3 regions of the Vibrio sp. 10N.261.46.E11 genome follow, and region 2 is predicted to be linked to each of the others. Evidence: riboswitches for the same ligand, from Rfam matches in the RefSeq annotation. Region 2 holds a riboswitch; each other region holds the start of a gene.

Region 1 (10,711 bases), on a different contig from region 2:
CGCTTAACCCAGATGGCTCTATGCATGAAATCTTGATTGAACGTCTTGAAACAACATTAGCAATGTCGAAAGCGAACCCAGATGCGATGATCGTGTTAACGGGTGGCGTGCCGAAGAACCATAAGACTGAAGGCAAGTTAATGGCGGATTGGCTTATCGATAAAGGGGTAAGCAAAGATCGCATCATTGAAGAGAACTACGCGACCAGCACGGTAGGTAATGCCTTGTTCAGTAGCTATGCTCTTGCTCGTCATGATATTAAACATGCGACCATTATTAGCTCGGCAAGCCATGTTCGTCGTGGTCAAACTCTGTTTGAGATCGCTAGCTGGCAAACGGGTCCTCAGGGTATTACCTTCGATACCGTTTCTTACCCAGATAAGCCGCTAGAAGATCTTAAGAAAGCGAGCAGTGGTGAGCTTCTAGGCATCTACCGCGATGCGCTTAGAACCTATGGCATGTGGAGCTACCGTTCTTACCCATTAGAGTCTCGCTAGGCTTAGGGTTACTTCACAGCTGGCAAAATATAAGTTGCTAGTACAATCGAGCACAGCTAGATGGTATGCTGTGCTCCTACTTAATTTAGTGTTTCAAAGGCAAAAAAATGAACCCGATTTTAGCGATGTTGAAAGAGAACAATATTAGCGACGAGCAGATCAGCGAGCTATTCAAGACGTTGACCGAAAACCCTCTTGCAGCAATGGCGACAATCAGCCAACTTGGTTTACCACAAGATAAGCTTCAAATGCTGATGGGTCAGGTAATGCAAAACCCTGCGCTAATCAAAGAAGCAGTTGAAGAGCTTGGCCTAGATTTTTCTAAGGTTGAAGCCGCTAAAGAGCAACTTCAAAAATAAGTGAGTTTGACTGAGCTGATATCGTCTTAGCTTAATCAAAATTCAATGAAAAGGTCGTTTAAGTTCAGCAATAGGCTGTCTTAACGGCCTTTTTTGATCTTGGTGGCGATTATTCACTTTGATCAAGTTGTTTAAAATCATCCTCTCCGACCCTATGCATACCGACCATTTCAACACAATTGACAGCACCTTTGCCAAATATGCGTTGCTACTGACAATTTGCCTACTAGACTTAATTAACCTATGTGCGACTTGATATGTGCACCTTGATGAACAGTGCTTTTGGATGAGGAACGCCCTGAATCGTAGGGACATAAACATTAAACAATAGCGCTGTTTATTTATGGGTCACAACAAGAAAAAGAATAAGAGGGCACTCAAATAAGCCCTTTATTGAGCAGTGATTTTATAGGAAATGAGTTATGAAATATTTAAAGGAAACGGCTTTAGCGAGCCTTGTGCTGGCAGGGCTTGTTGGTTGTGGCGGAGACTCAGGATCATCAAGCAGTACGACACCCATTACCTTGAGTGTGAGTGATGCGCCCGTCGATGATGTTAAAGATGTGACGGTGACATTCAGCAAGGTGGCTTTACTTCCTCAAGGGGGAGGTTCGCCACTAGTTTATGACGTGTATAAAACGGATGACAATGGTAACTACGTTGACAAAAACGGTGATCCTTTGCCAGACGGTGAAGACCCTATTCCACTCAGTATTAATTTATTGGATTACCAAGGCAGCGAGGCGCTTCCTTTGATTAAAAATGAGGTCATCCCGGTAGGCAGTTATAAGTTGTGTGTGTTTGCTCATGATGGTGACCACCCAACAACACCTTCTTACGTTATAGAAAACGATGATACGAACCGTCAGTTAACGGTGAAAGGTAATGGCGCGTGCCCGCAAGGTGTGGGTAAAGAAGATAACGCTGGTGTGCTGTATTTTAACAACTCATTCAATGTGAACCAACAGAGTAACGATTTTGTTGTTGAGTACGATCTTCGACGCGGATTAAAGAACAGTTCAAGTCTCCCTGATTACACCATTCAAAGGACGTCTGTGAGCCTTATCAATAAGGTTGAGACAGGAAACATTGAAGGTACTGTAGCGACAACAACTTTTGGAGCTTGTAACCCGACAAATGACAATACCTTCGTTCAATCGGTTTATTTGTATGAAGGTGACATCGTTAAAGCTGACATGGCACCAATTGGTGGTACAGCGGAGAAAAAACCGATCACTTCAGCGTCAGTGACATTGAATAAAGCGCAGACCAACTATGAGTTTTCTCTGGGCTTCATTGATCCAGGGACTTACTCTTTAGGCTATACCTGTACCGCACAGCATGACAGTGATGAAGACAATGCTGATCCGGTTGCTGATGGTTTTGATATCTATGCTGTTGAAAATAGTGTTCAGGTATTGATTGGTCAGAACAGCCAAGTATCGTTTTAAATCTTTAACGTGATTAAGCATTCGAATAAATACGGCCTCTTATTTGGAGGCCGTAATGTTTAATGGAGCCAGCAGCCCTACGTTGTTTTTCTGTGTTCAGAGCACAGCCTTCAGTGAATTTCATTGATGAATAATTCTTATAATTGAATAAAATCAGTATCTCAGTTGTGAGAGTGCTGTTACTATCGCTATCAATAGTCGGGGGGCATATACCTTATTTGGTGTTTGCTGAGATCGTTAATCGAGACCCGTTGAACCTGATTCAGTTAATACTGGCGTAGGGAACTATAAGCACTCGATCTACGTCTGCACCCATGAAAGCTTTCATGAGCCTAATGCGACTTCTCCTTCGATCAGTGTTCGTTCTCCTACGTCTTGTAAGATAGTAGGAGCGACAATGACACACAGTTCTATTTCAAAAGATTTAACGCCAAAAGCCTCAACTACAAAATCCTCAACACAGCAGCACTCTGCTGAAGACACGATTCGCACGAATACTCCGATTGTTTTAACCATCGCGGGTTCTGACAGTGGCGGCGGTGCCGGTATCCAAGCTGATATTAAAGCCATGTCTGCTACCGGTAGTTTTGCTTGTTCTGTGATTACCGCGATCACTTCCCAGAACACTCAAGGTGTGTCAGCCATTTTCCCTATTCCACTCGACCATGTCGCTAGCCAATTAGATGCGGTTTTTACTGACCTCAATATCGTGGCAGTAAAAGTCGGCATGTTGGCTGATGCGCAAATCATTAAAGTCGTTGTGGACAAAATTAAGCAATACCAGCCTAAGCACTTAGTGATTGATCCTGTAATGGTTGCAACCAGTGGTGACCTTCTTTTAGAAAACGCTGCCATTACTACGCTAAAGCAAGAGCTGATTCCGTTGGCAGATATCATTACCCCGAACTTGCCAGAAGGCGCAGCACTTACGGGTAAACCGGTACCTGAAAGCGAAGCTGAAATGCAGGGCATGATTGAAGACCTGCGTGCTTTGGGTGCCAAAGCGGTACTCCTAAAAGGCGGCCATTTAGAGAAAGATGAGAACAGTAACGACTTACTGATTCTGCCAACCACGTCTGCTCTGATTAGCGCAAAGCGTTTTCCTACCAAAAACACCCACGGTACGGGTTGTACGCTTTCATCTGCTATTGCTTCTTTCTTAGCTCAGGGCAACACGCTGGCAGAGGCTGTGGACCTAGGCAAACAATACATTTCTCGCGCGATTGCTCATGCTGATGAGTTGCAAATCGGTCAAGGTCATGGCCCTGTAAATCACTTCTTCGCTGGACACGGTAATGTCCGTTAATACCGTTGGTGTTCAGCTCAGCAATGCCTCCTTACGTTATAACGACAGCGAGTACGCGACCTTGTCTGGGTTGTCGCTTAGCTTAAACGCAGGTAAGTGGACAGTATTGCTGGGTCGAAGTGGCTGCGGAAAAACCACGGTATTGCGTTATCTGGCAGGGTTGCTGGACGACAAGGTGGAGTGGCAGGGCACATTGGCAACCTCTGATGAATTGCCTTTAACGGATCGCATCGCTTACATGGCGCAGCAAGATTTGTTATTGCCGTGGCTATCGGTCATCGACAATGTTTGCCTGAGTCATCGTTTTCAAAATCCAGCTTCTGATAAAGCACGGCAAACCAATCAAGCACACGAGTTGTTAGCTGAAGTTGGTTTAGCTGATTATGCGAATGCGATGCCGGATCAGTTGTCTGGAGGCATGCGTCAACGTGTTGCTTTGGCTCGAACCTTAATGCAAGACAAGCCAGTGGTGCTGATGGATGAGCCGTTCTCTGCGCTGGATGCGGTAACAAGACATAAGCTGCAAAGTTTAGCGTGTGAACTGTTAAGAGATAAAACCGTTGTGTTGATTACTCATGATCCACAAGAAGCGGTGCGTTTGGCGGACAACTTGTATGTGTTGCAAGGCACACCTGCGAATGCTCAGTCTTTGTCTGTGCCTAACACGGCGACACCACGAGTGTTAGATGGTGAATGCGCTGAGTTACAACAAGCGATCTTAGATCAGTTGGAGCGTGATTATGAATGATCTAACGCGAAGCGAAGTTACTGATAGCTCCAAGATAGAAAACTCAATGGAGGAAAGTTCAGCTAACACACCAGCTAGCACTATACGTTCTCGTCAGATGAACCCTGTTGCTCGATTAATTATCAGCGGTGCTGTGATTCTCGGTTTATGGCAAATGGTAGTGGTTATCTTCGAAATGCCGAGCTTCATTCTGCCGACTCCCGCCGAAGTCTTCATCAAGCTAATCGAACGCTACGATGTGTTACTTAAGCACACTTGGGTGACTGCGCAAGAGATCTTACTTGGTCTATTGCTCGGCTTGTCCATGGGGCTATTTTTCGCCCTACAGATGTTGATGTTTGAACCGCTGAAACGTTGGTTGTTGCCTATCTTAATCGCTAGCCAAGCGATCCCTGTGTTTGCGATCGCGCCAGTATTGATGCTGTGGCTTGGTTATGGCATCGCTTCGAAAGTGGTGATGGCGGCGATCATTATCTTCTTCCCTGTGACCGCATGTTGTTACGACGGCTTACGCAATACACCAACAGGCTACCTTGATCTTGCTAAGACCATGGGTGCATCTAAATGGCAATTGCTTCGTCATATCCAACTGCCTGCGGCACTGCCAACATTGGCGTCTGGTATTCGTGTGGCGGTGGTGATAGCCCCAATTGGTGCAGTCGTCGGCGAGTGGGTGGGGTCGAGTGAAGGGCTAGGTTACTTAATGCTTCAAGCCAACGCGCGCATGATCATCGATGAGATGTTTGCGGCCTTGTTTATCTTGGCGGTGCTTTCAATCTCGCTCTACTTCATCACGGACAAATTACTTAAAAAAGCTATCCCTTGGGAGAACCAGTGATGGTTCGCTCAATAACTCTTTGTTTAATAAAGCTTCGCTCAAGGCTATTTATCTAAACAACACCTCGTTAAAAATTAGCTCGACACACACAATAAGAATATTCAAAAGGAAAGGTTAACTGTGAAAAATACAAAATTGATAGGTGCAGTGGCACTGCTTGCTTCATTGGTTTCAGGCCATGCATTTGCGGATTCTGAACAAAAGAAACTGACACTGATGTTGGATTGGTTTGTGAACCCGAACCACGGCCCAATTGTGATTGCTCAAGAGCGTGGTTACTTTGCTGAGCAAGGCTTAGACGTTGAAATCCAAGAGCCTGCAGACCCAAGCACACCAGCGAAACTGGTCGCAGCAGGTAAAGTCGATCTAGCCGTAACCTACCAACCAAGCCTAACTATGGATGTAGCAGCTGGCTTGCCTCTCGTTCGTGCATCAACTCTTATCGCAACACCACTGAACACGCTGATGGTTTTAGATAACGGCAAGAACGATTCGCTAGCGGATCTGAAAGGCAAAAAGATCGGTATTGCGATTGCGGGTAACGAAGAAGCGACCATCGGCACTATGCTAGCGCAAGAAAATGTTGCGTTTACAGACGTGCAAACCATCAATGTCGGTTGGGCACTGTCGTCTTCATTGGCATCGGGCAAGGTAGACGCAATCTGGGGTGGCTTACGTAACTTCGAAACTAACCAGTTAGCTCTTGAAGGCTTTAAAGCCAAAGCGTTTTTCCCAGAAGAGCACGGTGTGCCAGCTTACGATGAGCTGATCTTTGTGGCAAACGCAAAGCAGCACGACGATGAAGCGATCAAAGCGTTCAACAAAGCATTGGAACAAGCAACGACTTACATCGTGAACCATCCAAAAGAGTCATGGAGCGAGTTTGTGGCGTATTCACCAGATACGTTGAACAACGAGCTTAACCAACGCGCATGGAATGACACACTAACCCGTTTCGCACTTCGCCCTTCTGCAGTAGATATGAAGCGTTACGACGATTACGCGCAGTTCATGTTCGACAAAGGCATTATCAAATCACTACCAAAAGCCGCTGATTACGTACCGACTTTTGACTAAGGAATCTCATGAAATACCAAGACTTAATCCAAGCCTGTCAGCAAGATTGGCAAGACTACACCGAGCATGATTTTGTTAAAACGCTGGCAAACGGCACACTCGCTCAGCCGTGTTTTCTGCATTACTTGAAGCAAGATTTTCTGTTCTTGAAACAGTATGCCCGTGCTTATGCGTTGGCGATTTACAAAGCGAAAACGCTGGCTGACATGCGCCGTGCACTGCCAAGTGTTCATGCACTGCTAGATTCTGAAATTTCACACCACGTGACTTACTGTGGTGAGTGGGGGTTAACGGAATCTGATTTAGAGAACGAGCCTGAAGATTTCGGCACAGTCGCTTACACGCGCTACGTTCTAGATGCCGGAATGACGGGTGATCTTGTCGATCTGTATGCGGCATTGGCTCCGTGTTCAATTGGTTATGCCGTGATTGGTAAAGCGCTATTAGAAAGCAGCGATACTGTTTTAGAAGGCAACCCATACGCGAGCTGGTTACAGCTTTACGGCGGAGAAGAGTTCCAGTCTGGCGTGGCAACGGGCGCGGAATATTTCAATCAGCTACTGGCTGAAATTGATATTAACAGCGAGCGCGGTCAAAACATCGTTCATATCTTCAAAACCGCAACGCGTATGGAAGTGGCTTTTTGGCAGCAAGGGCTGAACGCTCTTAATGACTAATCACGGCTAAACCTTGTCGCTAGCCAACCTGCAGCGGCTTAAAACGACTTCTAACGAATAAGGACTTACCCATGCTAACTGAACAAATCATCCAATCGTTGCGCGCAGTACGAGAGCAAAAACCATTGGTTGTGAATATCACCAACTACGTCGTGATGAACAATACGGCCAATGCGTTATTGGCGATTGGCGCTTCACCTATCATGGCGCACTCACAACAAGAACTGGCTGAGATGATGTCTTTCTCGGGCGCGCTTGTGATTAACATTGGCACGTTAGACAGTGTTTGGACGCCAAGAATGCGTTTCGCGGTTGAACAAGCGAATGCGAACAACAAAGTGGTGGTTCTTGACCCTGTGGGTTGTGGCGCAAGTACGCTGCGTACCGAGACTTCTCGTGAAATTGCACGTTTAGCGGATAAGTTGATTATTCGTGGTAACGCGTCTGAAATTATCGCACTAGCGGGCGAGCAAGCGCAGAGTAAAGGCGTTGATGCGCTAGATAGCAGTGATGCTGCACTAGGCGCTGCACAGTGCTTAGTGGCTGAATACGGCGCGAATGTGGTGATTTCTGGCGAGACAGATTACGTTGTCACCAAAGACAGTGTTGTGACGTTAAACAACGGTCATCTAATGATGCCGTATGTAACCGGCATGGGGTGCACCTTAACGGCATTGACGGGCGCATTTGCTGCTGTTGGTGAAGAAAGTGGTTTGGCTGCAGCGGCGGTATTGGGCGTGGTTGGTGAGATTGCCGCTGAGAACTCACGCGGCCCAGGTAGCTTGCAAATGAACTTACTTGATGAGCTGTATCAGCTAGATGAAGAGACACTGATTCAACGTTTGAAGATTCAGTAAGCTCAACCTGGTTATAAGCATTTAGTTCACTAAAAAGCCCCCAACACGAATGTGCTGGGGACTTTCTTATTATATAAACCGTGTTCGCTATATTTTCAATAAGCGAGGCTCTAAATAACAGAGACTTTGAATAACAGAGACAGAAAGTTAGCTAGGTTCTAAATCGATTCACTTGGTTTTCTAAGTGATGAGCAACTTCGGTTAAGTCACTTGCTGCACCTGAAATGCTGCTGACCGACTCTTGGTTTCTCTGCGCGATGGTATTAGCACCTTGCGCATTTTCACCCAGTGATTTGGTTAAGCAATCCTGCTCATCGACGGATACTGCGATCTGGCTATTTGCTTGGTTCAGATCTTGAATGTGTTGGTTGATCACATGTAAGTTCTGAGAAGCTTGCTGTGCCTGAGTTGAAGCATCTGAAACCGTGCTGTGGCTCTCTTTGATCGACTCTAACGCATCTTTAGCGCCACGTTGCAGTGAGGTGATGAGTTCGTCAATCTGGCTTGCAGAATCTTGGGTGCGCTTAGCGAGCGTTCTTACTTCATCGGCTACGACAGCAAATCCGCGACCTTGTTCACCTGCGCGCGCTGCTTCAATAGCCGCATTCAATGCCAACAGGTTAGTTTGCTCAGAAACGCCTTTGATTACTTCAAGAATGGCACCAATGTTCATCGACTCTTTGTGTAGGTCAGTCACTTTCTGGCTACTCACCTGCATGCTTTCATCGGCGCTGCCAATTTCATGCAGTGTCTTGTCTACTTCTTTGAGTCCCATCGCCACATTCTCGGTGGCTTGGTTTGCAACTTGAGACGCGTGGTTAGCACTTGCAGCAATTTCTGATGTGCTAGAAGCCAACTGATCGGCGGCTGACGAGATATTGATCATCTCATTGTTTAACTGGGTCGCGTTAGCTGAGCTGGTGTTAGTCACTTGATTAAGCGATTCCGACATCTCACCTATACGCACACTAGAGCGGTTCACTTGGCCAACGATATCGCGCAGAGATTCAATGGTGATCTCCATGTTGGTCAGCAGTTCGCCTATCTCGTTTTTGCTCTCGATGTTCACTTCAACATTTAAGTTGCCTTGAGAAAGCTCGTTTGTGATCTGTTTAACCTGTGCGATGCCTTTGGTAATAGAGCGAGTCACTAACACAGCACTCGTCATGCCAATAACTAACGCAACACCGGTTAGCAAGAAGATGATCTGAATCGAACGTTTTTCACTGGCCTGCAGTACAGGGGTGAGTGCTTGTTTCTGCTGCTCCAGAATACGTTGAGCATCAGCCACAGCGATTGCCAAGCTGTCGCCAATCGAGGCAAGAGTTGCCGTTCTTTGCGTGTTCTCGATCATTTGTTGATGAACTTGCTCAAAGCCTTTTGCATACGCTTCGCGCTGGTTAGAGAAATCTTCAATCAACTCGCTTTGGTAAGGGGATGATTTGAGAGATTCAATGTCGCCTTCGATACCCGGCAACGCGTATTCAAAGATATCTTTACCGGCTTCATAGGTTTTGAGGTCGTTGTTGTTTGAGTAACTCAGCACAGTGATCTTGGCGGCGAGGAAGTTCTCCATCAACATACCCGCGTATAAGCTCGCGTTTGGATCGTTGTTGTTGTAAGACTCATACAACAAGCTCTGAGCAGCTTTTAGTGCGTTGGTTTCTCGTGTGACCATTTCCACGTTAACTAACTGTTCAATGAGCAGTTGGCTCTGTTTCATTGAACCATAAGCCGCATCAAACGCTGCGACGCTGTCTTGCACTAATTGCAGGCTCGACAAGCTGTCTGTATTGGTGGTGGTTTGGATTAAGTTGTTCAGCAGTTCATCAATCGCAAGTTTGCTCGATTGATAATTCGCTTCATATTGATCATCCAATGACTCTAAGTAACGTTCAGAGGCTAAACGCATCTGAAGAAAGTGCACTTGAATGTTGCCTGACAATGTCGCCTTGTGGCTGAGTTCACTGTATTGACTAAAGCCGTTCGACAAGGTTTGAATACCTTTGTAACTCACAAGGCCTGAAATGACGAAAAAGAGCAAGCAGATGGCATAACCCAGCTTGATCTTGAGCGCTATAGAAAGGTGGCGCATAACTATCCCTATATTGACCTGATTCCTTCATAGGGGAGTATTTCATAAAACAGCATTCTGGGCATGCTAAAGCGAATAGTTTGTGTAATAAGTAACGCTTTTGTTAAAAAAATCAGGTTTTCCGATATGCTTTCAACGAGTTGCGTATTTGAATTCCCCCGCCTAACTTAAGGAATTAAGTGCTAACTTCCATGCATAGGATGTGATTTGTCGGTAAAATGGCAGAAAACCAATTCTAAAAATCGACTTCAAAGGTACGCGATGAACCCTTATAAACTTTATCTGGTGACAGACGACCAACAAGATCTAGAAACGCTTAAGTTCGTAGTTGAGCAAGCGGTAGCTGGTGGCGTCACTATGGTTCAAGTAAGAGAAAAGCATGGGGACGTAAGAGCGTTCATTGAGCGTGCAGAAGCCGTTAAATCGATTTTATCTGGAACGGGTGTGCCCTTGATCATTAATGATCGAGTCGATGTGGCATTGGCCGTTGATGCCGATGGTTTGCACTTGGGGCAATCGGATATGCCAGCCGTGTTAGCACGCAAGCTGATTGGCGCGGATAAGATTCTTGGTTTATCGATTGAGACGGAGCAACAGCTACAAGAAGCCGATAGCTTGCCGATTGATTACATTGGCCTTAGTGCGCTGTTTGCGACACCGACCAAGACAAATCTTAAGAAACACTGGGGTTACGAAGGCATTCAAATGGCGTTAGAAACGACCAAGCTTCCAATTGTTGGGATTGGCGGTATTAACGAATCGAACATCCCACAGCTGACTGAAACGGGCATTCATGGATTGGCATT
Region 2 (10,711 bases):
ATAAAAATGGTGTACAGCGTTTGCAGCAAACGAACAAAAGCGCTAGCTTATTGACCTAATAAGTCCCCTCGCATGTATATCGACTGTGAGTGTTAACAAGGACCCTAACAATAAGGATAAACACAGATGCACAATATCACTGCTGAACGCGTTGCTGCGGTTCGAGCTTGGCTTGAAACAAACAACCTAGATGCCGTTATCATTCCACATGAAGACGAATATCTAGGTGAATACGTTCCAGCTCATAACGAGCGACTTCACTGGTTAACAGGTTTCACTGGCTCTGCAGGTGCCGCTGTTATCACTCGTGAAACTGCTGCTATTTTTGTTGATGGTCGCTACACCGTTCAGGTTCGCAAGCAAGTACCAGCAGAGTTATTTGAGTATCGCCACCTTATTGAAGAGCCGGCTTTAGATTGGATCATCAATTCATTGCCACAAGGCAGTAAGGTTGCATTCGACCCACGCATGCACACCGCAGCTTGGTTGAAAGGCGCACAAGCAAAACTAGCAGAGAAAGTTGAGCTAACGACACTCTCTTCTAATCCAATTGATGAGCTTTGGTCTGATCGCCCTGACCCTGTTGTGTCTGATGTTCGCCTAATGGCAACAGACGTCGTTGGTCAATCAAGCGAGAGCAAACGCGCTGAGATTGCTGGCTTACTAGAAGCCAAAGGTGCGGACGCCGCTATCCTTACCGAGCTAGACTCAATCTGTTGGTTGCTTAACATTCGTGGCTTGGACGTATCTCGCCTACCGGTTGTCTTGTCTAATGCCATCATTCACGCCGATGAAAGTGTCGATTTCTTCTTAGACCCGGCTCGTATCCCTGCTGGCTTTGAAGCGCACGTTGGTAATGGTATTCGTGTTTCTCACCCATCCGAACTTGAAGCACGTCTTCACTCTTTAGAAGGTAAGAATGTGTCAGTTGATTCAGGCACAAGCAATGCTTGGTACACACTGGTTCTACAAAACGCTGGTGCTCATATCATTGAAGCAGCTGACCCATGTTTAATGCCAAAGGCTGCTAAGAACGCAACTGAAATTGCGGGCATGAAAGCGTGTCACATTCGAGATGGCGTTGCGATGGCGAAATTCCTGTCTTGGATTGATGCTGAAGTCGCGCAAGGTAACCTACACAACGAAGCGGTATTGGCTGACAAGGTACAATCGTTCCGCGAGCAAGACCCAACGCTGATGGACCTAAGTTTTGACACTATTTCTGCAGCAGGCGGCAACGCAGCTATGTGTCACTACAACCATGAGAACCAACCTGAACCAGGTCAGTTAGAACTGAATACTTTGTACCTAGTCGATTCAGGCGGTCAGTATTTAGATGGTACAACCGACATCACTCGTACTATCGCGATTGGCCAACCAAGCGACGAAATGATTCAGCAGTTCACTCTCGCACTGAAAGGTCATATTGGCATCGCACGAGCTCGTTTCCCACAAGGCACTCGTGGTTTCCAACTCGATATCCTAGCACGTCAGCACCTTTGGGCAGAAGGTTTCGATTACGACCACGGTACTGGTCACGGTGTTGGTCATTTCCTAAGTGTTCATGAAGGCCCGCAAAGCATATCTAAGAAGCTAATCGACGTACCTCTTGTTGAAGGTATGGTGTTATCAAACGAGCCGGGTTACTACCGTGCTGATGAATTTGGTATCCGTATCGAGAACCTAGAACTGGTTGTTGAACTTCCAACGCAAGGTGACTTCTCGGTATTGACGTTTGAATCGCTAACACGTTGCCCTATCGATAAGCGCAACATCAATGTTGATTTGCTAACACGACCTGAACTAGCGTGGCTGAACGACTACCATCAGAAAGTATGGAACGACGTTAGCCCATTAGTTGAAGGTGATACGCTGGAATGGCTACGCCAATCAACGACGCCATTATCTCACGCATAATACTTCGCTAAGCCGTTAGCTAAACCAAAACGAGCTTGCTAGGTTAATAAGTTAAATAGCAAATAGCAAAACGGCTACCCAAAGGTAGCCGTTTTTATTTGCCAGTATCATTAAGATGTTTCACGTGGAACATAAACCAAATATTGATTAACCAGAATAGGCACTGTGCCAATCACGCCACACCGGGTCGAACCCTCGCTGTCGGATCATCGACTCAACATCAGCTGCACTTCTCTCATCACTGATCTCAAACTGCTCAAGCTCTTCCTCATCAGAAGCATAACCACCAGGCTGGGTTTTAGACGCAGCCGACATACTGGTGATTCCCAATGGCAACACATTGTCGCGGAAAGCTGCAGACTCACGAGTCGAGAGAGACAATTCAACCTCAGGGTTTAATAAGCGATACGCACAAATAAGTTGAACCAGCTGTTTATCGTTCATGACCGACTTAGGCTGTAAGCCTCCACTAGACTCCCCACCTTCACACGGGCGAAGACGTGGGAATGAAATCGAGTAACGTGTCTGCCAATAAGTACGCTCTAGGTAATCTAAATGAGCAGCAACAAAGAAGCAGTCGGTTCGCCAATCTTCCAAACCGATCAAAGCACCAATACCTATCTTATCAATACCCGCCTTTGCCAAGCGATCAGGGGTTTCAAGACGATATTCAAAATCCATTTTATTGCCACGTAGATGATGCTCAGCGTAGGTCCTTGGTTGATAGGTCTCTTGATAAACCATCACCGCATCTAAACCGAGAGTTTTAAGTTCGGCGTAATCTTGTTGATCAAGTGGCTGCACTTCCATCGCAAGGTAGTTGAATTGCTTTTTGATATTCGGCAGTACCTGTCGAAAGTAATTCATCCCGACCTTGGTTTCATGTTCACCAGTCACCAACAACACGCTATCAAACTTCATCTTTTTGATGGCCGCACTTTCGGCATCAATTTCATCCAAAGTAAGCGTGCGACGCTTGATACGGTTCTCCATTGAAAAACCACAATACGTACACGCGTTAGCGCATAGATTCGAGAGGTACAAAGGAATATAAAGCGACATCGTATTGCCAAACCGCTTGCGAGTCAGTGCCAACGATTGTTGTGCCATCTGCTCTAAGTAAGGTTCTGCCGCCGGAGAAATCAGAGCCTTAAAGTCTTCCAAGTCGCGTTTAGGTTTACTCAGAGCGCGTTCAACATCCGCTGCCGTTTTACTGAAGATAGACATACCAATGTCATCCCAGTTGAGCTGTTTAAATCGATCAACAAACGTCATAACAATACTACTCGTCTAGGAATGAAGTTAGCGGGCTCGAAGCAACCGCGTGAGATACTTTTCCTGCAAGTCCAGCAAGGTAAGCCATTCGACCTGCTTCAACTGCCAGCTTAAAGGCAATCGCCATATCAACGGGCTGTTGAGAAGCCGCAATCGCCGTATTCACTAACACAGCGTCTGCGCCCATTTCCATTGCACGAGCAGCATGAGATGGCGCACCAATGCCCGCATCAACAATCACAGGGACATTCGCTTGGTCGATAATGATCTCTAAGAAGTCCGCCGAAGCGATACCCTTATTTGAACCAATAGGTGCACCGAGTGGCATCACAGCTGCGCAGCCTACTTCTTCTAAGCGCTTGCACAATACAGGGTCCGCGTGGCAATAAGGCAATACAACAAAGCCATCTTTGACCAGTTGCTCAGCAGCTTTAAGCGTTTCAATTGGGTCCGGCATCAAGTACTTTGGATCTGGGTGAATTTCCAGTTTAAGCCAGTTTGTGCCTAGCGCTTCACGAGCCAAATGCGCAGCAAAAACGGCATCTTTTGCACTCTTCGCCCCAGAGGTATTCGGCAGTAAGTTCACGCCAGCATCCATGATCGGTTGTAGGATATCGTCTTGCTCAGAGCGAATATCAACTCTCTTCAGCGCCATGGTGGCCAGTTGCGAACCTGAAGCCTCGATAGCACTCGCCATCAAATGCTTGTTAGCGAACTTGCCAGTTCCAGTAAAGAGTCGAGATTGAAACGTTTTGTCTGCGATGGTTAACATGGTTAGCCCCCTGCAATAGCTTGGAAAAGAGAGATGGAATCTCCTTCATTGACGATGGTTTGTTGCCATTGGCTGCGCGGTACAACCGCATTATTAATAGCAAATACACAACCTAAGTCAGGTAGCGATAGTGCTTGGATGATGTCTGAGAGAGACGATGATTGCGCGACCTGCTCTGGTTGCTCGTTTATCGAGATGGTTATATGGCTCATTGGATTTCTTCTTCTAAATGCTTAACTACAGACGCACTGCACACGGGACATGCGCTATCTTGCGTGACCAACAGGTTTTGCCAGTTCATGGTCTGGCCATCGAACAGCTTTAGTTGATGTGTTGCGACTTTAAACTCGCCACTACTAATACGCTGAATAGCAGCAAGAGCTTGGAGGTTACCTATAGTGCCGACCACTGGACCAATGATGCCGCTATCACTACAACGCGTTGTTTGTGGATGGTGCTCAAACGGGAAAAGGCAGTGGTAGCACCCTTTCTGGTTCTGATAATCAAATACAATAAACTGGCCTTTCCAGCCGATTGCAGAACCCGAAATCAAAGGGGTCTTCGTGCTGAAACATGCTTGGTTAACCTGCTGGCGTGACTCGAAGTTGTCAGTACAATCCAACACTAAATCAGCTATCATCACTTCAAGCTCAAGCTGACTTTCACTCATTCGTTGATTGATAGTTCTTACTTGGCTGCGACCATTGAGTTCACTCAATTGTTGCTTCAAAGCTTCAACCTTAGGCGAACCTAATTGGCTTTCCTTGAACGCTACCTGTCTTTGCAGATTGGATGAATCAACACAATCGTCATCGACCAACACGATTCTTCCAATTCCAGAAGCCGCGAGATAGAGAGCAGCGGCATTACCTAAACCACCGCAACCAACCACCAACACATGGCTGTTTAACAGGTTTCGTTGCCCTTGTTCACCCACTTCAGGTAACGCAATTTGTCGTTGATAACGAATAAATTCAAAGTCACTCAGCATAGCTAGGCTCCCGCATAACCTCTTTACTAGTCATTGAAGACCTAGGAGCCATCAGCTTATCGAAGAATTCGATCACTTTTTGTGGGTCTGTCGCTAATGTAATCGCACGTACAACCGCTAAGCTCGATACACCACACTCCCAAACCTGCGCAGCTGTCGATTGGTCAATACCGCCAATAGCAACCGTCGGATAACCGGTAAGTTCTTCTGTGTATGGGATAGTATCAATTAGCTGTTGGTACAGAGATAAACACACCAAGCCTTGAGGCTTTGATGGCATCTGTTTCGTCGTGGTCGGAAATATATGACCTAGTGCAATGTAGCTTGGATTAATCTGGACGATGCGTAGCAACTCATAATAACCATGAGTCGATAGACCGATCTTAATACCCGCTTGGCTCAGTTGGGAAAGGTTTGATTCTTCAATATCCTCTTGCCCCAGGTGCACACCAAAAGCACCATGCTTGAGTGCAAGCTGCCAGTAATCGTTAATAAAAACCTGAGCGTTATGTTCTCGACCAAGTTCGATCGATCGTGCGACTTGTTGCTCTAAATCGGCTTGTTGAGGGTTCTTAATACGCAGTTGGACGGTATTAATCCCGAGCTTGAGCAACCTGTCTATCCACTCGACATCATCAACCACCGGGTATAAGCCGAGGCTATTCTTAGTCAACTCTGGGAAAGAAAGTGATGTCCCTTGGTTAGCCCAACCAACGCTTATATTCAGTCGTTCATCTTCAAGGACAGGGATAGGAAAACTTTGATAATGTGCTGGCCATGTTCCACGTGAAACATTCGATGCAGCGCGAGCTAAAACCAGCGCGTCTTCCAATGGGAATTCCAACGCCAATAAAGTAAGTAGCCAAGCAAAGTGGACACTGCTATCTAATTCTTTATGAGCTGTAGTTTCACTCTTAATGACACGATTAGCATCTAGGTGAGACCAGATATCCATTACAGATGAATCATCTGAGACACCAATATAGATAGTGTTTGGAGATTGTGTAAAAGCACCACCAACGTCAGTTAGCGCGACAGAATTACTGTAATCAACAACATGATTCAGTTCCGCTAACTTACACTCCGCCAATGAATCAACATCATGAACGAAGCCAATAGATAACGCCTGCTGAGCATCAACGATAAAGAAGTATTGAGTTGGGCTTACGCCCAACTCAACTGCATCAGTTGCTAAACCTTGTCGCTTAGCAACCAATAGACAGTTCTGCACCTCTCCCGTTAACTCAATATTTTGAGATGGGATGAGTATCTTCACTGTCATTATTCCTCTAATTGAGCTTCTTTTGCACCTACTGCAGGGTGGTAAAGTTCAGAGCCGGTATCACGGAACTCTTGTGATTTCTGACGCATCCCTTCCAACGGGTTATCCAACATCTTAATCTCGATGGCCTGATCCGCGGCTACTTGCTCTGTATCTTTCGCATACTCTCGAACTTCCTGAGAGATCTTCATAGAACAGAATTTAGGTCCACACATTGAGCAGAAGTGAGCAACCTTGCCCGACTCTTGTGGCAGGGTTTCGTCGTGGAAAGAACGTGCTGTTTCCGGATCTAAAGCTAGATTAAATTGGTCTTCCCAACGGAATTCAAAACGTGCTTTAGATAATGCATTATCTCGGATTTGTGCGCCCGGGTGCCCTTTTGCCAAGTCTGCAGCGTGTGCAGCAAGCTTGTAAGTAATCAAGCCAGTCTTAACATCTTCTTTATTGGGTAAGCCCAAATGCTCTTTAGGCGTTACATAACAAAGCATCGCACAACCGTACCAACCAATCATCGCCGCGCCAATTCCAGAGGTAATGTGGTCATAACCCGGTGCGATATCTGTAGTCAGCGGGCCTAATGTATAGAAAGGCGCTTCATGGCAGTGCTCCAACTGCTCGTCCATGTTCTCTTTGATAAGATGCATAGGTACATGTCCAGGGCCTTCAATGATCACCTGAACGTCGTATTCCCAAGCTACTTTGGTTAACTCACCTAGAGTACGTAACTCCGAGAATTGAGCCTCATCGTTGGCATCTGCAATAGAGCCTGGACGTAGGCCGTCACCCAGTGACAGAGCGACATCATACTTCGCACAGATCTCACAGATCTCGCGGAAGTGTGTGTATAAGAAGCTTTCTTGATGATGTGCAAGACACCATTTCGCGATAATAGATCCACCACGAGAGACAATACCAGTCACACGTTTAGCCGTCATAGGTACGTAACGAAGCAGTAAACCTGCATGGATAGTGAAGTAATCAACGCCCTGCTCTGCTTGTTCAATCAAGGTATCGCGCATCACTTCCCAGTTAAGGTCTTCGGCTACGCCATTCACTTTCTCAAGCGCCTGATACATAGGAACCGTACCAATTGGCACTGGGCTGTTACGCAGGATCCATTCGCGAGTCTCGTGGATATTACGGCCAGTAGAGAGGTCCATTACGGTATCGCCGCCCCAGCGGGTTGACCATACTAACTTCTCAACTTCTTCTTCAATTGAAGAGCTTACTGAAGAGTTACCGATATTGGCGTTCACTTTCACTAAGAAGTTTCGACCAATAATCATCGGTTCTGATTCTGGGTGGTTGATGTTTGAAGGGATAATAGCTCGACCTTCAGCAACCTCTTTACGCACGAACTCAGGGGTAATTTCTTTTGGCAGGTTTGCGCCAAAGCTATGGCCAGGGTGTTGGTGATTAAGCTGTTCATCAGCGAACTTCTGACGCCCCATGTTCTCACGTATCGCAATGTACTCCATCTCAGGAGTGATAATTCCCTGACGAGCATAATGCAGTTGAGTTACACATTGGTCGCCAGTAGCGCGACGTATTCGAGGCAGGTTTCCGTAACGAAGGTCGTCTAGGGTTTCATCTTCTAAACGTTCTTTGGTGTAAACAGAGCTTACATCATCGAGCAATTCCGTATCACCACGCTCTTCAATCCATTGCTCTCGCAACTTAGGAAGGCCGCTATAAAGGTCTATTTGATGCGTAGGATCGGTATAAACACCCGAGGTATCGTAGACATGAATCGGCTCATTAGGTTCGAATACAGGCTCTTTTTTTGTACCACCAACAAGGCTATCTGCGAGGGATATTTCTCGAACTGGGACTTGAATGTCCTCTCGAGAACCTTGGATGTAAGCTTTCTTTGAATTTGGATAAGGTTGTACTGATAAAGAATCGATGAAATTCTTCGCTTCCAGTCTTGCTTGTTTACGACTCGACATAGCATTTTTCCTTGGCTTTTAGCCATTATTTATAGGGATAAAAATGCTTGACGGATTAGATGCTACAAGAGGGATCACGGTAAGAAATACAGTTGTGATCTGGAGATAGATCTCTAGAAGGATTCTAGTTAGATATCTACTCTTGTTCCCTTCGCAGGTATTAGCCTGATCAGGTTCAACGGATCCCGAGTTAACGGTCTCAGCCATATGGCACTCCGACAAGTTCGATCGAGTATATAAAAACGGCTTGGATAAACCAAGCCGAGTTGTTAACAAATCGTAAGAAAGTTTTAAGACTTTATCAAAAGTTGGAAGCCGATCCATGCAGCTGAGATACTGAGAACCACGTTGAGCAGCACATTGAGCCCCATCTTAAAGAAAGCGCCCTGCTGCATAAGAAGCACGTTATCCATCGAAAATGTAGAGAACGTTGTCAATGCTCCAAGGAAACCGAGGCCAATGATCTGTCTCCATGGCTCCGTCGCAATCATCTCATTCTCGAATGCGGCAATGAGCAAGCCCATAATCAAAGAGCCGATCACGTTAACAGTTAGCGTACCATAAGGAAAACCACGCCCGAGCATCACCACACATAACTCTGAAATCAAATAGCGCGAACAAGCACCGAATGCGCCACCAATGGCAATAAAACCTAAAATAGATAACTGACCCATGAATCCTCCCAAATAACAGTCCCTATATTCTAGCTTTACCGCCGATAAAAGCGAGGGTAGAAACTTAGAATGCATGCGCAAAAATTAAACGTTACAGGTGTCACTTAACTTCAATATATCCCATTAGTCCCGTTTTCATGTGCTCAATGACATGACAGTGGTACATCCAACGTCCTGGGTTGTCTGCAACAAATGCAGCTTTAGCACGGCCGTTTTTTCCAAGTAACACAGTATCGGTATGGAAGGGCTCTTCTATTTTTTTACCATCAAGTTCCAATACAGTGAATGTATGACCATGAATATGAATTGGGTGATGGTACTGAGTGACGTTCTTGAGGTCGAATATATAAGTTTTACCTAACTCCAAAGTCGCCAACGGGTCTGGAACACTGTCTTTACTCATTCCCTCCCACGCACGTTTATTCGTAAGCCAAAACTTAGGCATCGACTTCCCATCTTTAGATACCGGTGATACCGCCCCTTCCCACTCAAACACAAAATCGATTTCTTCTGCATTAGCGAGATTTAAGTTAGGCACAGGATTGAGGGGCAATAAAGGAAGTGTTTGGCCTTCGATTAACGTTGAATCAACAGCCTCAAACTCACACAAGGAAAAAGGAAAACGCCCTTTCATTTGAAGGACACTCACTCGCTCCCCCGCCTTGGGAGCAATCAGCCCGAGATCGACACGCATACCTGGGCCAATCTTGTGTTGAGTCAGCTTATAAGGTGTCTTTACAGGGTTACCATCAATAGCAATGACCCATGCTTCAGCCCCCTCAATGGCTATAGGATAGGTAATCGTGTTATCAACATTAGCGATACGCAGCCTAGTCGTTGCATGCTGCTTCAATTGATAGATAGGTTCATGTACTCCATTAACGCTACTCCACTCTCCTGGCGTGCCCATACGAGCGCTGAGGCGAGGGATCATCAAGTCTTTCCACTGACCTTGTTTGTCGATATGCCAATGTTTAAGCATCAGAGCATGCTCTTCATCGAACTGAACTGCCTCGCTCTCTTCGACAATAATAAGCCCGACCAAGCCCATACCAAGTTGCTTAACACTGTTCATGTGTGGGTGATACCAGAATGTACCCGCATCTGGTGGCGTGAACTCATAGACAAACGTTTCACCGGGCATAATCGGAGACTGACTTAAGAAAGGAACCCCGTCCATTTCAATCGGAATTCTCAGGCCATGCCAATGAATTGTGGTCGGTTCTAATAGCTTGTTGGTAAATCGAATCGTTACCTTTTCGCCTTGTCGACAGCGAATAATCGGCGCTGGAGTCTGTCCATTAAAGGCTAAAACATTAGTACTAAATCCCTTCACCAACTCAGCTGTTGAAGGCTCAGCTGTTAAGTCATAAACGAACTTTCCTTGCTCATCAACAGACCGCTTCATTGAGCAAGCTGGTAGGACGGTTAGTGCAGATATAGCGAGAGATGATTGAATAAACTTACGACGGGAAATATCCATATTTGTAGCCTTTTAGTAATAACGACCAAAATATAACAAAATATTGAGAATAATTCTCATAAAGAAGTGTGGTTTGTGCTGTCGATTGTTTATAAAAGACGCGGGGATAAGTAAGTACTTACACTTTTCAGGCTAGGTTCTGTTAAAGATAGGAATTATCGAATAAATAGAAAGCAAAAAGGCTCTAGCATTTCTGCTAGAGCCTTAAATATGGCAGGGGTGGACTGGGCCGGCACTCCGGAGATTATACCAATTCGAGTAAAAATATGATCTAATTGAGGCCATCGAACTCTTGCAGAAAATCGCTATGGATAGCCTTAATAATACTGATTTTAAAAAGCTAGCAAGCCAACAAAAAACCATTCAAA
Region 3 (10,711 bases), on a different contig from region 2:
ACTTGTCGTTCGCGTAAAGGTCTAGCTTTTGCTGTTCTTCACCTTGAACGTTGTCTGTACCAACAGCGCCAGTGATGTCCACTAGACCAGCCTTGTTGATCTCACGGTTAACAATTTTTGCAGCAAGTCGAATAGACGACAAAAGGGATGATAGATCACCGCTTGCATGGGGGAAGTCACTCTGTTTCTCAACAATGAACTCACCAAGGGTGCGCATCTCAGACATGTTATTTCCTTAAACTTCTCTCAATATTAGGGGGAATTTGAGCACTATAGGATTCGCCTCTTACTTGGGCTTTATTCACCTAGACGCCTAGTTAAATTCTAAAGGTTAGATCTTTTTAATGGTAATGAACTAAGCGACGCAGATCTCACTTACTATGTCGACTAAATTTGTTTTGCATTGCTACTCGCTTTTAATCTTCATTTAATGATAATGAGTGCAGTAGTTTGATTTAGGCATGGTTCATTTAGCCAAGCGTTTGGAAGCAATTTATGCATATTCATATCTTAGGAATTTGTGGCACCTTCATGGGAGGTGCTGCGGTATTGGCTCGTCAATTAGGTCACAAGGTTACCGGTAGTGACGCGAATGTTTACCCACCAATGAGTACCTTGTTGGAATCTCAAGGGATTGAAATTATTGAAGGGTTCGACCCTAGCCAATTAGAACCAAGACCTAACTTAGTGGTTATTGGTAATGCGATGAGCCGTGGCAACCCGTGTGTTGAGTATGTATTGGATAACAATCTTAGATACACCTCAGGGCCGCAATGGTTGCAAGAGTTCTTGTTGCATGACCGTTGGGTTCTTGCGGTATCGGGAACGCATGGCAAGACAACAACATCGAGCATGCTGGCTTGGATTTTAGAAGACTGTGGCTATGCGCCTGGCTTCTTAGTGGGCGGAGTGTTGGGTAACTTTGGTATCTCTGCTCGCCTTGGTGAAAGCATGTTCTTCGTGGTCGAAGCCGACGAATACGACAGTGCTTTTTTCGACAAACGGTCTAAGTTCGTTCATTACCACCCAAGAACCTTAGTGATGAATAACCTAGAGTTCGATCATGCTGATATCTTCGATGATCTTGAAGCGATTAAGCGTCAGTTCCACCACTTAGTGCGCACTGTGCCAAGCAATGGCCGTATTTTCTCACCGAAGCAAGATACCGCGATCCAAGATGTGTTATCTCGTGGCTGCTGGAGTGAAACTGAGTCGAGTGGTGAGCTCGGGGATTGGGATGCCAAGAAATTAGTTAAAGATGGCTCCAAATTTGAGGTGTACTTCCAAGGTGAATGTGTTGGAATCGTAGACTGGGATTTAGTTGGCGATCATAACGTAAGCAATGCTTTGATGGCGATTGCGGCGGCAAGACATGTTGGTGTGACACCTGATTTAGGGTGCGAATCGCTGGCGACTTTCATTAATACCAAGCGTCGCTTAGAGTTTAAAGGCGAAGTAGCTGGTGTTTCTGTCTATGACGATTTTGCACATCACCCAACGGCGATTGAACTTACGCTGGGCGGCTTACGTAATAAGGTCGACACAAAGAAAATCATTGCCGTTTTAGAGCCTCGTTCTGCCACCATGAAGCGCGGTGTGCACAAAGAAACGCTGGCTGATTCGTTGAAGCAAGCGGATTCTACTTACTTATTCCAACCCGATAACATTGATTGGTCGGTACAAGATGTCGCCGATGCGTGTCACCAACCGGCACATGTGAGTGATGACATGGATGCATTCGTTGCTAAAATTGTCTCTGAGGCACAAGCGGGCGATCAAATCTTGGTAATGAGTAATGGTGGCTTTGGTGGTATTCACCAGAAACTGTTGGATGGATTGGCAATCAAAGGCTAACGCATCCACGACCTTATAATTTGAAGTAATTGAGAACATGACAAAACACGATAAAGCGATAACTCTGGCTTTCACTGGCGCATCCGGTGCGCCTTATGGCCTGCGTTTACTTGAATGCCTTTTGGCCGCCGATTATCAGGTCTACTTGCTAATATCATCGGCAGCGCGAGTGGTGTTGGCGACCGAGCATGAACTTAAGTTACCTGCTGGGCCAGATGCTGCGAAACAAGCTTTGGTTAAGCATTTAGATTGCGACCCAGAAAAGCTGGTGGTGTGTGGCAAAGATGATTGGTTCTCACCGGTTGCCTCTGGTTCAGCAGCACCGAAGCAGATGGTGGTGTGTCCATGCTCTGCGGGAAGCTTGGCATCGATTGCTCATGGCCTATCAGATAACTTGATCGAGCGCGCAGCAGACGTGGTTATGAAAGAGCGAGGACAGTTGTTGTTGGTGGTTCGTGAGACGCCATTTTCTACGTTGCATCTAGAGAATATGCACAAACTCTCGACCATGGGCGTGACGATCATGCCTGCAGCTCCGGGCTTTTATCACCAACCTAAATCGATTGAAGACTTGGTTGATTTTATGGTGGCGCGCATTCTGGACCATCTTGGTATCGAGCAAGGTTTAGTGCCACGTTGGGGGTACGATCAACGTAATTGATCCAAACTTGATGGCTTATTGTTAAAAATCAAATTACAATCCTGAACACTCATCGGGGAGCGAACCATTCAAATAATGAATGCGAGCTGAGATCAAGCACACGCTTGGGACCCGTAAACCTGAACCAGATAATGCTGGCGTAGGAATTGAGTTAGGAATAACCTCTACCGTTCTCCTCCCTCAAACCTGTGCCGCTCAGACCATGGAGAGCGTCCAGTGAAATTAACATTAACAACTCTTGCTGTTACTACAGCCATCTCTTTTTCTGCCTTCGCAGCAGACAACACCTTAACTGTTTACACTTACGACTCTTTTGCTGCGGATTGGGGCCCTCGTCCTGCCGTTGAAAAAGCATTCGAAGAAAAGTGTGGTTGTGATGTGAATTTTGTCGCGTTAGAAGATGGTGTGTCTATTCTAAACCGCTTACGTCTTGAAGGTGGCAACAGCAAAGCTGACATCATTTTAGGCCTAGATAATAATCTCATGGCTGAAGCGAAATCTACGGGCCTATTGGCTGAGCACAGTGTTGATACATCATCTGTGACGCTTCCTAACGGTTGGAACGACAGTACCTTTGTTCCTTATGATTTTGGTTACTTTGCGTTTATCTATAACAAAGAGAAGCTAGCAAATCCGCCAAAGAGCCTGAAAGAACTGGTTGAGCAACGTGACGATCTTAAGGTTATCTATCAAGATCCACGTACATCAACACCAGGCCAAGGCATGATGCTATGGATGAAGTCGGTTTACGGTGATGAAGCAACTGCAGCATGGAAGAAGCTTGCTCAGAAAACGGTGACTGTGACTAAAGGCTGGTCTGAAGCTTACTCTATGTTCCTAGAAGGCGAGTCTGATTTAGTGTTGTCTTACACAACTTCTCCGGCTTATCACATCATTGCAGAAAGTGATTCTAAGTACGCAGCTGCAAGCTTCGAAGAAGGGCATTACACTCAAGTTGAAGTGGCTGCTAAGGTTAAAGGCAGTAGTAACGAAAAGCTTGCTGATGAGTTTATGGCCTTTCTCCTAAGTGATGAGTTCCAATCGGCGATGCCTACAGGTAACTGGATGTACCCAGTAACGGGTGTCGAGCTACCAAAAGGTTTTGAGCAGTTAACTGTACCGCAGAAGGCGCTGAGCTTTAGCTCTGAAGAGATCGCCGAGAAGCGCAAGCCTTGGATTCGTGAATGGCAGAGTGCGCTTACTTTCTAACGTACTTTTAAAAACTAGCTTTCTGTATTTAAAGGTTCATTCGACATCAATTGAGTGAGCCATTTACGGTAAAAATCAATCTATGATAAAGAAAACACCTAAGGTCGGGATCTGGGTTGCGATACTCATTACCGCCTTCGTGGTTTCAGCAGTTGGGGCATTGCTTAGCAATGCCCCTTCTCTTGATATCAGCCAAGTATGGTCCGATCCTTACTATTGGCATGTAACGAAATTCAGCTTTTATCAAGCGACACTCTCAACGGTGCTGAGTGTTGGCTTTGCTATACCCATTGCACACGCTCTGTGTCGCAGACAGTTTTTTGGACGAGCCTTGTTATTAAGGTTGTTTGCGTCGACCTTAGTTCTACCTGTGTTGGTCGGTGTATTTGGCTTGCTAGCGATTTACGGAAACAGTGGCTGGTTAGCTAAATTCTTGGCGAACTTCGACATTGAACTACCATTCTCGATTTATGGGTTGAACGGTATTTTGTTGGCGCACGTTTTCTTCAACCTGCCTTATGCCAGCCGCTTACTTTTGCAAGCGTTAGATACCGTACCTGCTGAGCAGCATAAACTGTGTGCTCATTTGGGCATGAGCCATTGGAATAAATTCAAATGGGTTGAATGGCCTCGTTTAAGACAGCAATTGCCGCATGTGTGTGGTTTGGTCTTCATGCTGTGTTTTACCAGCTTTGCTACCGTGATGGCACTAGGCGGAGGACCTAAATCAACCACTATCGAACTCGCCATTTATCAGGCGATTAAATTCGACTTTGACCTGCAGGCTGGTGCCTTGCTCGCGATATGGCAAATGCTGCTGTGTGGTGTGCTAGCTGTGAGCATTCAACGCCTATCGAAACCTATTTCAGTGACAGCCAGTCAATTGTCGGAAGAGAAATATTTGGTTAAGGACTGCTGGTGGTCAAAAGCTTGGGATAGCTTTTGGATCATCACCGTCTCAATGCTGGTATTGCCGCCATTAGCTATGGTTATCTTTAGTGGTATTAACTCTCAGGCGCTCACTGTACTGAGCAGTGAGCCGTTTTGGGCTGCGTTAATGACCTCGGTTAAAGTCGCGTCATTAGCAAGTGTTATCGCGGTTGGTATTGGTATCGCCATACTGCTGACTAGTCGAGCATGGCGTTTACAGAACAAGAATTTTCGAGCCGATAAAATCGAGTTGATTAGTACTATTATTTTAGTGACTCCGGGGCTAGTGATCAGTACGGGCCTCTTCTTATTACTGCGTTCATTCACCGATGTTTTCAGTTTAGCTTTCTTTATCGTGATTGCAGTAAACAGTTTAATGGCGCTTCCTTACGTAATTAAAACCTTGGCTCAACCTATGCTACATTTGTCTCAGCAGTATCAGTATGTGTGCGCAAGTTTGGGAATGACTGGTTTCACGCGTTTTAGGCTAGTGGAGTGGCGCGCATTGCGTAAACCGATGGCACAAGCCTTCTCGATCAGCTTTATGTTAGCAATGGGTGACTTAAGTGCGATTGCTTTGTTTGGTAGCCAAGATTTTAGAACTCTGCCCTTGTACCTATTCCAATTATTAGGCAGCTATCAAATGGAAGCCGCAGCTGTGGTTTCCGTGAGCTTACTGTTATTGAGTGTTGGCAGCTTTAGCCTGATTGAATTTTTATTTACTCGAAGATCTAAGCTCGATGCTAAAGAATTGAGGAACCGATGTTGTTAGTGATGAAAGATGTGGACTACCACTATCACAGAGAGTTGTTTTGCTTTGATTTTCAAGCTGAGCAGGGCGATATTGTTGCGCTGATGGGGCCAAGTGGCGCAGGTAAATCAACGCTGTTGGCACTGGTTGCTGGGTTTATTGAGCCCACTTCGGGTGAGATCTCTGTAGCGGGACAGTCACTGATTGGCAAAGAAGCACATCAGCGTCCATTAGCGATGTTGTTTCAAGAGCACAACCTGTTTGCCCATCTCACCGTACGTGAAAATATTGGCTTAGGCTTGCATCCAGGGTTAAAGCTTACGGCAACCCAAAAGCACGAAGTCGAACAGGCCGCTGCACAAGTGGGTGTCGCGGAGTATTTGGATCGATTGCCTGAGCACTTATCAGGCGGTCAACGCCAACGTGTCGCGTTAGCTCGATGCTTTGTTCAGCCTCATGATATTTGGCTGCTTGATGAACCTTTCTCTGCGCTTGACCCTTTGCTTCGTGAGGAAATGCTTAACCTTGTTAGGCGATTAGCCGCCGAGCGAAACATTACGGTATTGATGGTTACTCACCACTTAGGTGATGCACGCAGTATCGCAAATAAGTTCGTTTTTGTAGCGCTAGGTAAGGTGTTGGTTGCAGACTCGATAGAGACACTGACGGCTGATCATCCACAGCAAGAGCTAAGCTCGTTTGTTAAAGCGGGTGAATGATAATTTTTTCACTCCTGTGAGTACTTCTTAATATTGAGTACTTATTGATATTGAGAGCTTCTTGATATCGAGTGCGTCAAAAACAAAAAGACCTAGCATGCGCTAGGTCTTTTATTATCTTTCTGATTAAAGGGCGGCGAAGATTAGTCGCCTAGCTTTAGCTCTTTTAAGATTTGGAATATTTCACGAGAAGACTTAGCCGGTTTATTTGCCGCTTTCTCTTTGTTAGCTTGACGAGCGAGCTGACGAAGACGTTGACGGTCAGCTTCCGGGTACATTTCCATAACGTCTGAAATGGCCGCATCGCCTTCTGCAACAACACGATCACGCAGTTGTTCTAGTTTGTGCAGTTCAACTGTTGCTTGAGAGTGTTTGTTGCGAATCTTATCTAAAGCCGCTTGAATTGGCTCTGGATCGACACTGCGCATTACTTTACCAATGTATTGAAGTTGACGGCGCTTCGCTTCATTTTTAAAGCGTTGTGCATCTTTAATCGCTTGTGCCAAATCTTCAGACAGCGGAAATTTGTCTAATACAGAAGGCTTTAGGTCAACAAGCTCTTCTCCCAGCTTTTGCAGGGCGTCCATGTCCGTTTTCATTTCTGTCTTACTTACCCAGATGATTTCTTCTTCTGGTTCCCATGGGGCTTTTTGGTTTTTGCGAGCCATCTTTTCTGCCTATGTCACTATCTCAAACGAATATATTGCCTATTTTAGCAAGAATCTTGGGGAGAAAGCGAAATTCTTGTTATCCTACGTAATATTGACCTAAAAAATTAGAATAGATATGGATGTAAAACAGCAAGTCGCCCAGCAAAGAGTTGAGCTAGAAGCCGCAGTAGCTAAAGCGTTGGATATGGCATCAGTGAGTGCAGACGCCGCTGAGGTTGCTATTACTAAGTCAACGGGTTTAAGTGTTTCAACACGTATGTGTGAAGTGGAAAACGTTGAATTTAATAGTGATGGTGCGCTAGGTATTACTGTTTATCGCGGCCAGAAAAAAGGCAGCGCATCTACATCTGATCTGAGTGAAAAGGCTATTGCTCAAACAGTCGCGGCTGCGCTTGATATCGCTCAGTACACATCTGAAGACCCGTTTGCTGGTCCTGCAGCAAAAGAATACATGGTAAAAGAAATTCCAGACTTGGATCTTTTCCACCCTGATGAACCAAACCCTGACTATGCCGCTGAGATTGCGATTGCTGCTGAGAAGCAAGCGTTAGTTTATAGCGACAAGATCAAACAGAGTGATGGCGCAAGCTACGATAGCCACTATGGCGTTAAGGTTTATGGTAACAGCCATGGTTTACTAGCAAGCTACGCTTCAAGCCGCCATAGCACGAGCTGCTGCGTGATTGGACAAGGCGCTAATGGTGAAATGGAACGTGACTACAGCTACACCGTTGCACGTCACCGTGATGAGCTATGGACGCCTGAGCGCGTAGGTCAGGAAGCTGCAGAAAAGACCATTAGCCGTTTGGATGCGAAAAAGCTACCAACAGGCCAATACCCAATCATGTTCGCAAATGATGTTGCTACAGGTCTTATCGGTCACCTAGTGATGGCGATAAGTGGCGGCAACCTTTATCGTAAGTCGTCTTTCTTATTAGATCACCTAGGTCAGAAAATTTTACCTGATTGGTTTAACATTTCTGAGCGCCCTCATATCTTACGTGGTTTGGCTTCAAGCCCATTCGATAGCGAAGGTGTGTTCACTCAAGATCGTGAAATCATCACTGATGGTGTGTTAGCAACTTACCTGCTAACTAGCTATGCCGCACGAAAAATGGATATGACACCAACAGGTCATGCGGGTGGTATCCATAACTGGTTTGTAAAATCAACGGGTCAAAACTTTGAGCAGATGCTAAAAGAGCTAGGCACTGGCTTCCTTGTGACTGAAGTAATGGGTCAAGGCGTTAATACCGTGACCGGTGATTATTCACGTGGCGCAGCAGGTTTCTGGGTTGAGAATGGAGAAATCCAATACCCAGTATCAGAAGTTACGATTGCGGGTAACCTAAAAGATATGTTTAATCAGATCGTTGCAGTCGGTAACGATGTTGAAACACGTTCACAGATTCAAACAGGTTCTATCTTGCTTGAGTCGATGAAGGTCGCGGGCGAGTAATTCAATTAACACTAATCTGATGAATTAAAAAAGGGAGCCGATAGCTCCCTTTTTGTTTTCTGTATTTCGCCAAAAATTGGCTAGTTGCTTATGATAACTAGATCAGTATGATTTAAATAAGAATGGTTGCTAAGCCTAAGAACACCGATAGGCCAATAACATCGGTTACTGTGGTCAGAGCCATACCGCCCGCAAGTGCTGGATCGATATTCATCTTTTTCAGCATTACCGGGATGGTTACACCGGCGATACCAGCGACAATCAAGTTGGTCATCATCGCTGCTGAGATGATGCCTCCCAGTATCCAGTTACCTTTCCAAGCAACCACGATACCACCAATGATAACGGCCCATAGAATGCCGTTGAGGAAGCCGATAGAGGCTTCTTTGAGTAGCAGTTCGCGTTTGTTACTGTCACCGATGTGACCAAGCGCTAAACCACGAATGACCAGAGCGACGGTTTGGTTACCAGCAACACCACCCATTGACGGTACGATGGTCATCAAAACAGCAATGGCTGCCATCTCATTCAATGTTGCCTCGAACATGTTAGACACGGATGCTGCAGCAAGTGCCGCTAGAACATTGGCGCCAAGCCATACACTACGACGACGAGCGGATTTTACGACCGGTGCGAAGGTATCTTCGTCGTCGTCCATACCCGCCATGCTCATCATTGAGTGCTCGGCGTCTTCACGGATAACATCAACTACGTCATCGATAGTGATACGACCAACAAGATGCTGGTTACTATCAACAACGGGTGCAGAAACCCAATTACGACGTTCGAACAGACTGGCGATATCGGAAGCACTGGTTTCAACCGCGATCGCTTCGTCGGCATCCTCCATCACTTCTGACACGGACACATCAGGCTGAGTCGTAATCAGTGTGCTGAGCGATAGGTTACCGATAAGGCGTTCTTCTTGGTCAATAACATACAGAGTATCGGTTGCATCGGGTAGTTCGCCACGCATGCGCAAATAACGTAGGACGACTTCAACATCAACATCACCACGGATCGTGATTACGTCGGTGTTCATTAACGCACCCGCTGAATCTTCTGGGTACGAAAGAGCGGTTTCTACTAATGCACGATCGACGGAGTCCATTTGAGAAAGGACTTCGCGAGAAACATCGTCGGGTAGGCTTCGAAGTACGTACGCGACGTCATCGGTTTCCATGCCTTCGGTTGCTTCTGCCAAGGTTTCTGGTGCCATTTTCGACACAAGCGCATCTTTGACGTCTTCGTTTAGCTCATCAAGAATTTCACCGTAGTCTTCTGGATCGGTGAGTTGCCAGAGTACGTCACGACTTTTGCGAGGGGAGGCTTCTAAAAGGTGTGCAATATCTTCAGGTTCCATGTCCTGAAGTTGTCGACGTACGTGAACAAATCGGCCGTTTTCTAGGGCTTCGCTGACTTCTTGGAGGGTTTGGTGAGCTTGGTCGAATTCTAATTGCTCTGCCATATTTTCCTCCTATCTCATTATTCTAACAATGCTTGGAATAGTAACTTAATTCTGGGGCTTATTTAAATCATAAACTTAGATAGAACTAAGATTTAATATTGGTTGGTTCGAAGTTTGAGTCTTATGTGTTGTGAGTGACTCTTTTTCGCTACTCACCCTCATCAAATTTGTCTTCAATGAGATGGCAAACAGCATCAAGTGCTTGTTGTGAATCGGTGCCTGTAGCTTGGATCGTGATGTGTTGCCCTTGCGCTGATTCCAGCATAAGCAACCCCATCACACTGTCTGCAGTTGCGATTTTATCTTCTTCGCTATGGATAGTGATAGTTGCATCAAAACTTTGGGCAAGCTCAACCAATTTTACGGCTGCTCTAGCGTGAAGACCCAAGCGATTTTGGATCAGTACAGTTCGAGTTAATTCCATGGTTAGCCCTGTTGGTGCTTCTCTAGAGAGGCATGTCTGATTTGAACTTGATGACCGAGTTGTTCGAAGTATTCACCAATTTTCTGAGTTAGATAAACTGAGCGGTGTTTGCCGCCAGTGCAACCAATCGCGACCGTTAGGTAACTGCGATTATTCTTCTCTAACATGGGCAACCACTGCTCAACAAAGCCTTGAATTTGTTGCTTGAGTTCAAGAACTTCAGCGTGTTTCTCTAGGAAAGAGTGAATTGGAGCATCAAGTCCCGTCAATGGTCGTAGTGCCGGTTCCCAGTGAGGGTTTGGCAGAAATCGAACATCAAACACATAATCGGCATCACTTGGTAGGCCGAACTTAAAGCCGAAAGACTGAAAAACGATAATGAGTTCTTGTTTTTCTTTGCCCTCAACTTTGAAACGAACCTGTTCACTCAATTCGTAGAGGTTACAGTCACTGCTATCAATCACAATGCTGGCTTGCTCTACAAGAGGAGTCAGAAGTGTTTTTTCTAAATCAATAGCTTGTTCAAGAGAGAGCTTTTCTTGGCCGATCGATAAAGGATGAATTC

What was found. A riboswitch is a leader RNA that binds a small molecule or an ion and turns the genes downstream of it on or off. The one in region 2 is predicted to bind thiamine pyrophosphate.
Region 1: another riboswitch for thiamine pyrophosphate. It lies ahead of thiD (bifunctional hydroxymethylpyrimidine kinase/phosphomethylpyrimidine kinase); the one in region 2 lies ahead of thiC (phosphomethylpyrimidine synthase ThiC).
Region 3: another riboswitch for thiamine pyrophosphate. It lies ahead of thiB (thiamine ABC transporter substrate binding subunit); the one in region 2 lies ahead of thiC (phosphomethylpyrimidine synthase ThiC).

Annotation. Positions count from the first base shown of each region.
Region 1 is NZ_JBFRQW010000032.1:2,347-13,057, forward strand. It holds gene AB4407_RS10600 (ElyC/SanA/YdcF family protein) at 1-497, shown strand, start outside; gene AB4407_RS10605 (DUF2999 family protein) at 605-856, shown strand; gene AB4407_RS10610 (DUF4382 domain-containing protein) at 1,279-2,307, shown strand; TPP riboswitch at 2,497-2,608, shown strand; gene thiD (bifunctional hydroxymethylpyrimidine kinase/phosphomethylpyrimidine kinase) at 2,705-3,613, shown strand; gene AB4407_RS10620 (ABC transporter ATP-binding protein) at 3,603-4,361, shown strand; gene AB4407_RS10625 (ABC transporter permease) at 4,459-5,199, shown strand; gene AB4407_RS10630 (ABC transporter substrate-binding protein) at 5,320-6,276, shown strand; gene tenA (thiaminase II) at 6,285-6,953, shown strand; gene thiM (hydroxyethylthiazole kinase) at 7,025-7,810, shown strand; gene AB4407_RS10645 (methyl-accepting chemotaxis protein) at 7,962-9,905, opposite strand; gene thiE (thiamine phosphate synthase) at 10,167-10,711, shown strand, end outside.
Region 2 is NZ_JBFRQW010000085.1:16,817-27,527, forward strand. It holds gene AB4407_RS20470 (LysR family transcriptional regulator) at 1-4, shown strand, start outside; gene AB4407_RS20475 (aminopeptidase P family protein) at 127-1,917, shown strand; gene thiH (2-iminoacetate synthase ThiH) at 2,065-3,192, opposite strand; gene AB4407_RS20485 (thiazole synthase) at 3,200-3,964, opposite strand; gene thiS (sulfur carrier protein ThiS) at 3,967-4,176, opposite strand; gene AB4407_RS20495 (ThiF family adenylyltransferase) at 4,173-4,955, opposite strand; gene AB4407_RS20500 (thiamine phosphate synthase) at 4,945-6,237, opposite strand; gene thiC (phosphomethylpyrimidine synthase ThiC) at 6,237-8,186, opposite strand; TPP riboswitch at 8,316-8,414, opposite strand; gene crcB (fluoride efflux transporter CrcB) at 8,477-8,860, opposite strand; gene AB4407_RS20515 (multicopper oxidase family protein) at 8,961-10,343, opposite strand.
Region 3 is NZ_JBFRQW010000054.1:46,391-57,101, reverse strand. It holds gene fbp (class 1 fructose-bisphosphatase) at 1-226, opposite strand, end outside; gene mpl (UDP-N-acetylmuramate:L-alanyl-gamma-D-glutamyl-meso-diaminopimelate ligase) at 496-1,854, shown strand; gene AB4407_RS17335 (flavin prenyltransferase UbiX) at 1,892-2,515, shown strand; TPP riboswitch at 2,559-2,678, shown strand; gene thiB (thiamine ABC transporter substrate binding subunit) at 2,732-3,724, shown strand; gene thiP (thiamine/thiamine pyrophosphate ABC transporter permease ThiP) at 3,807-5,426, shown strand; gene thiQ (thiamine ABC transporter ATP-binding protein) at 5,420-6,124, shown strand; gene yjgA (ribosome biogenesis factor YjgA) at 6,268-6,792, opposite strand; gene pmbA (metalloprotease PmbA) at 6,911-8,254, shown strand; gene mgtE (magnesium transporter) at 8,367-9,722, opposite strand; gene AB4407_RS17300 (HPr family phosphocarrier protein) at 9,871-10,146, opposite strand; gene rapZ (RNase adapter RapZ) at 10,149-10,711, opposite strand, start outside.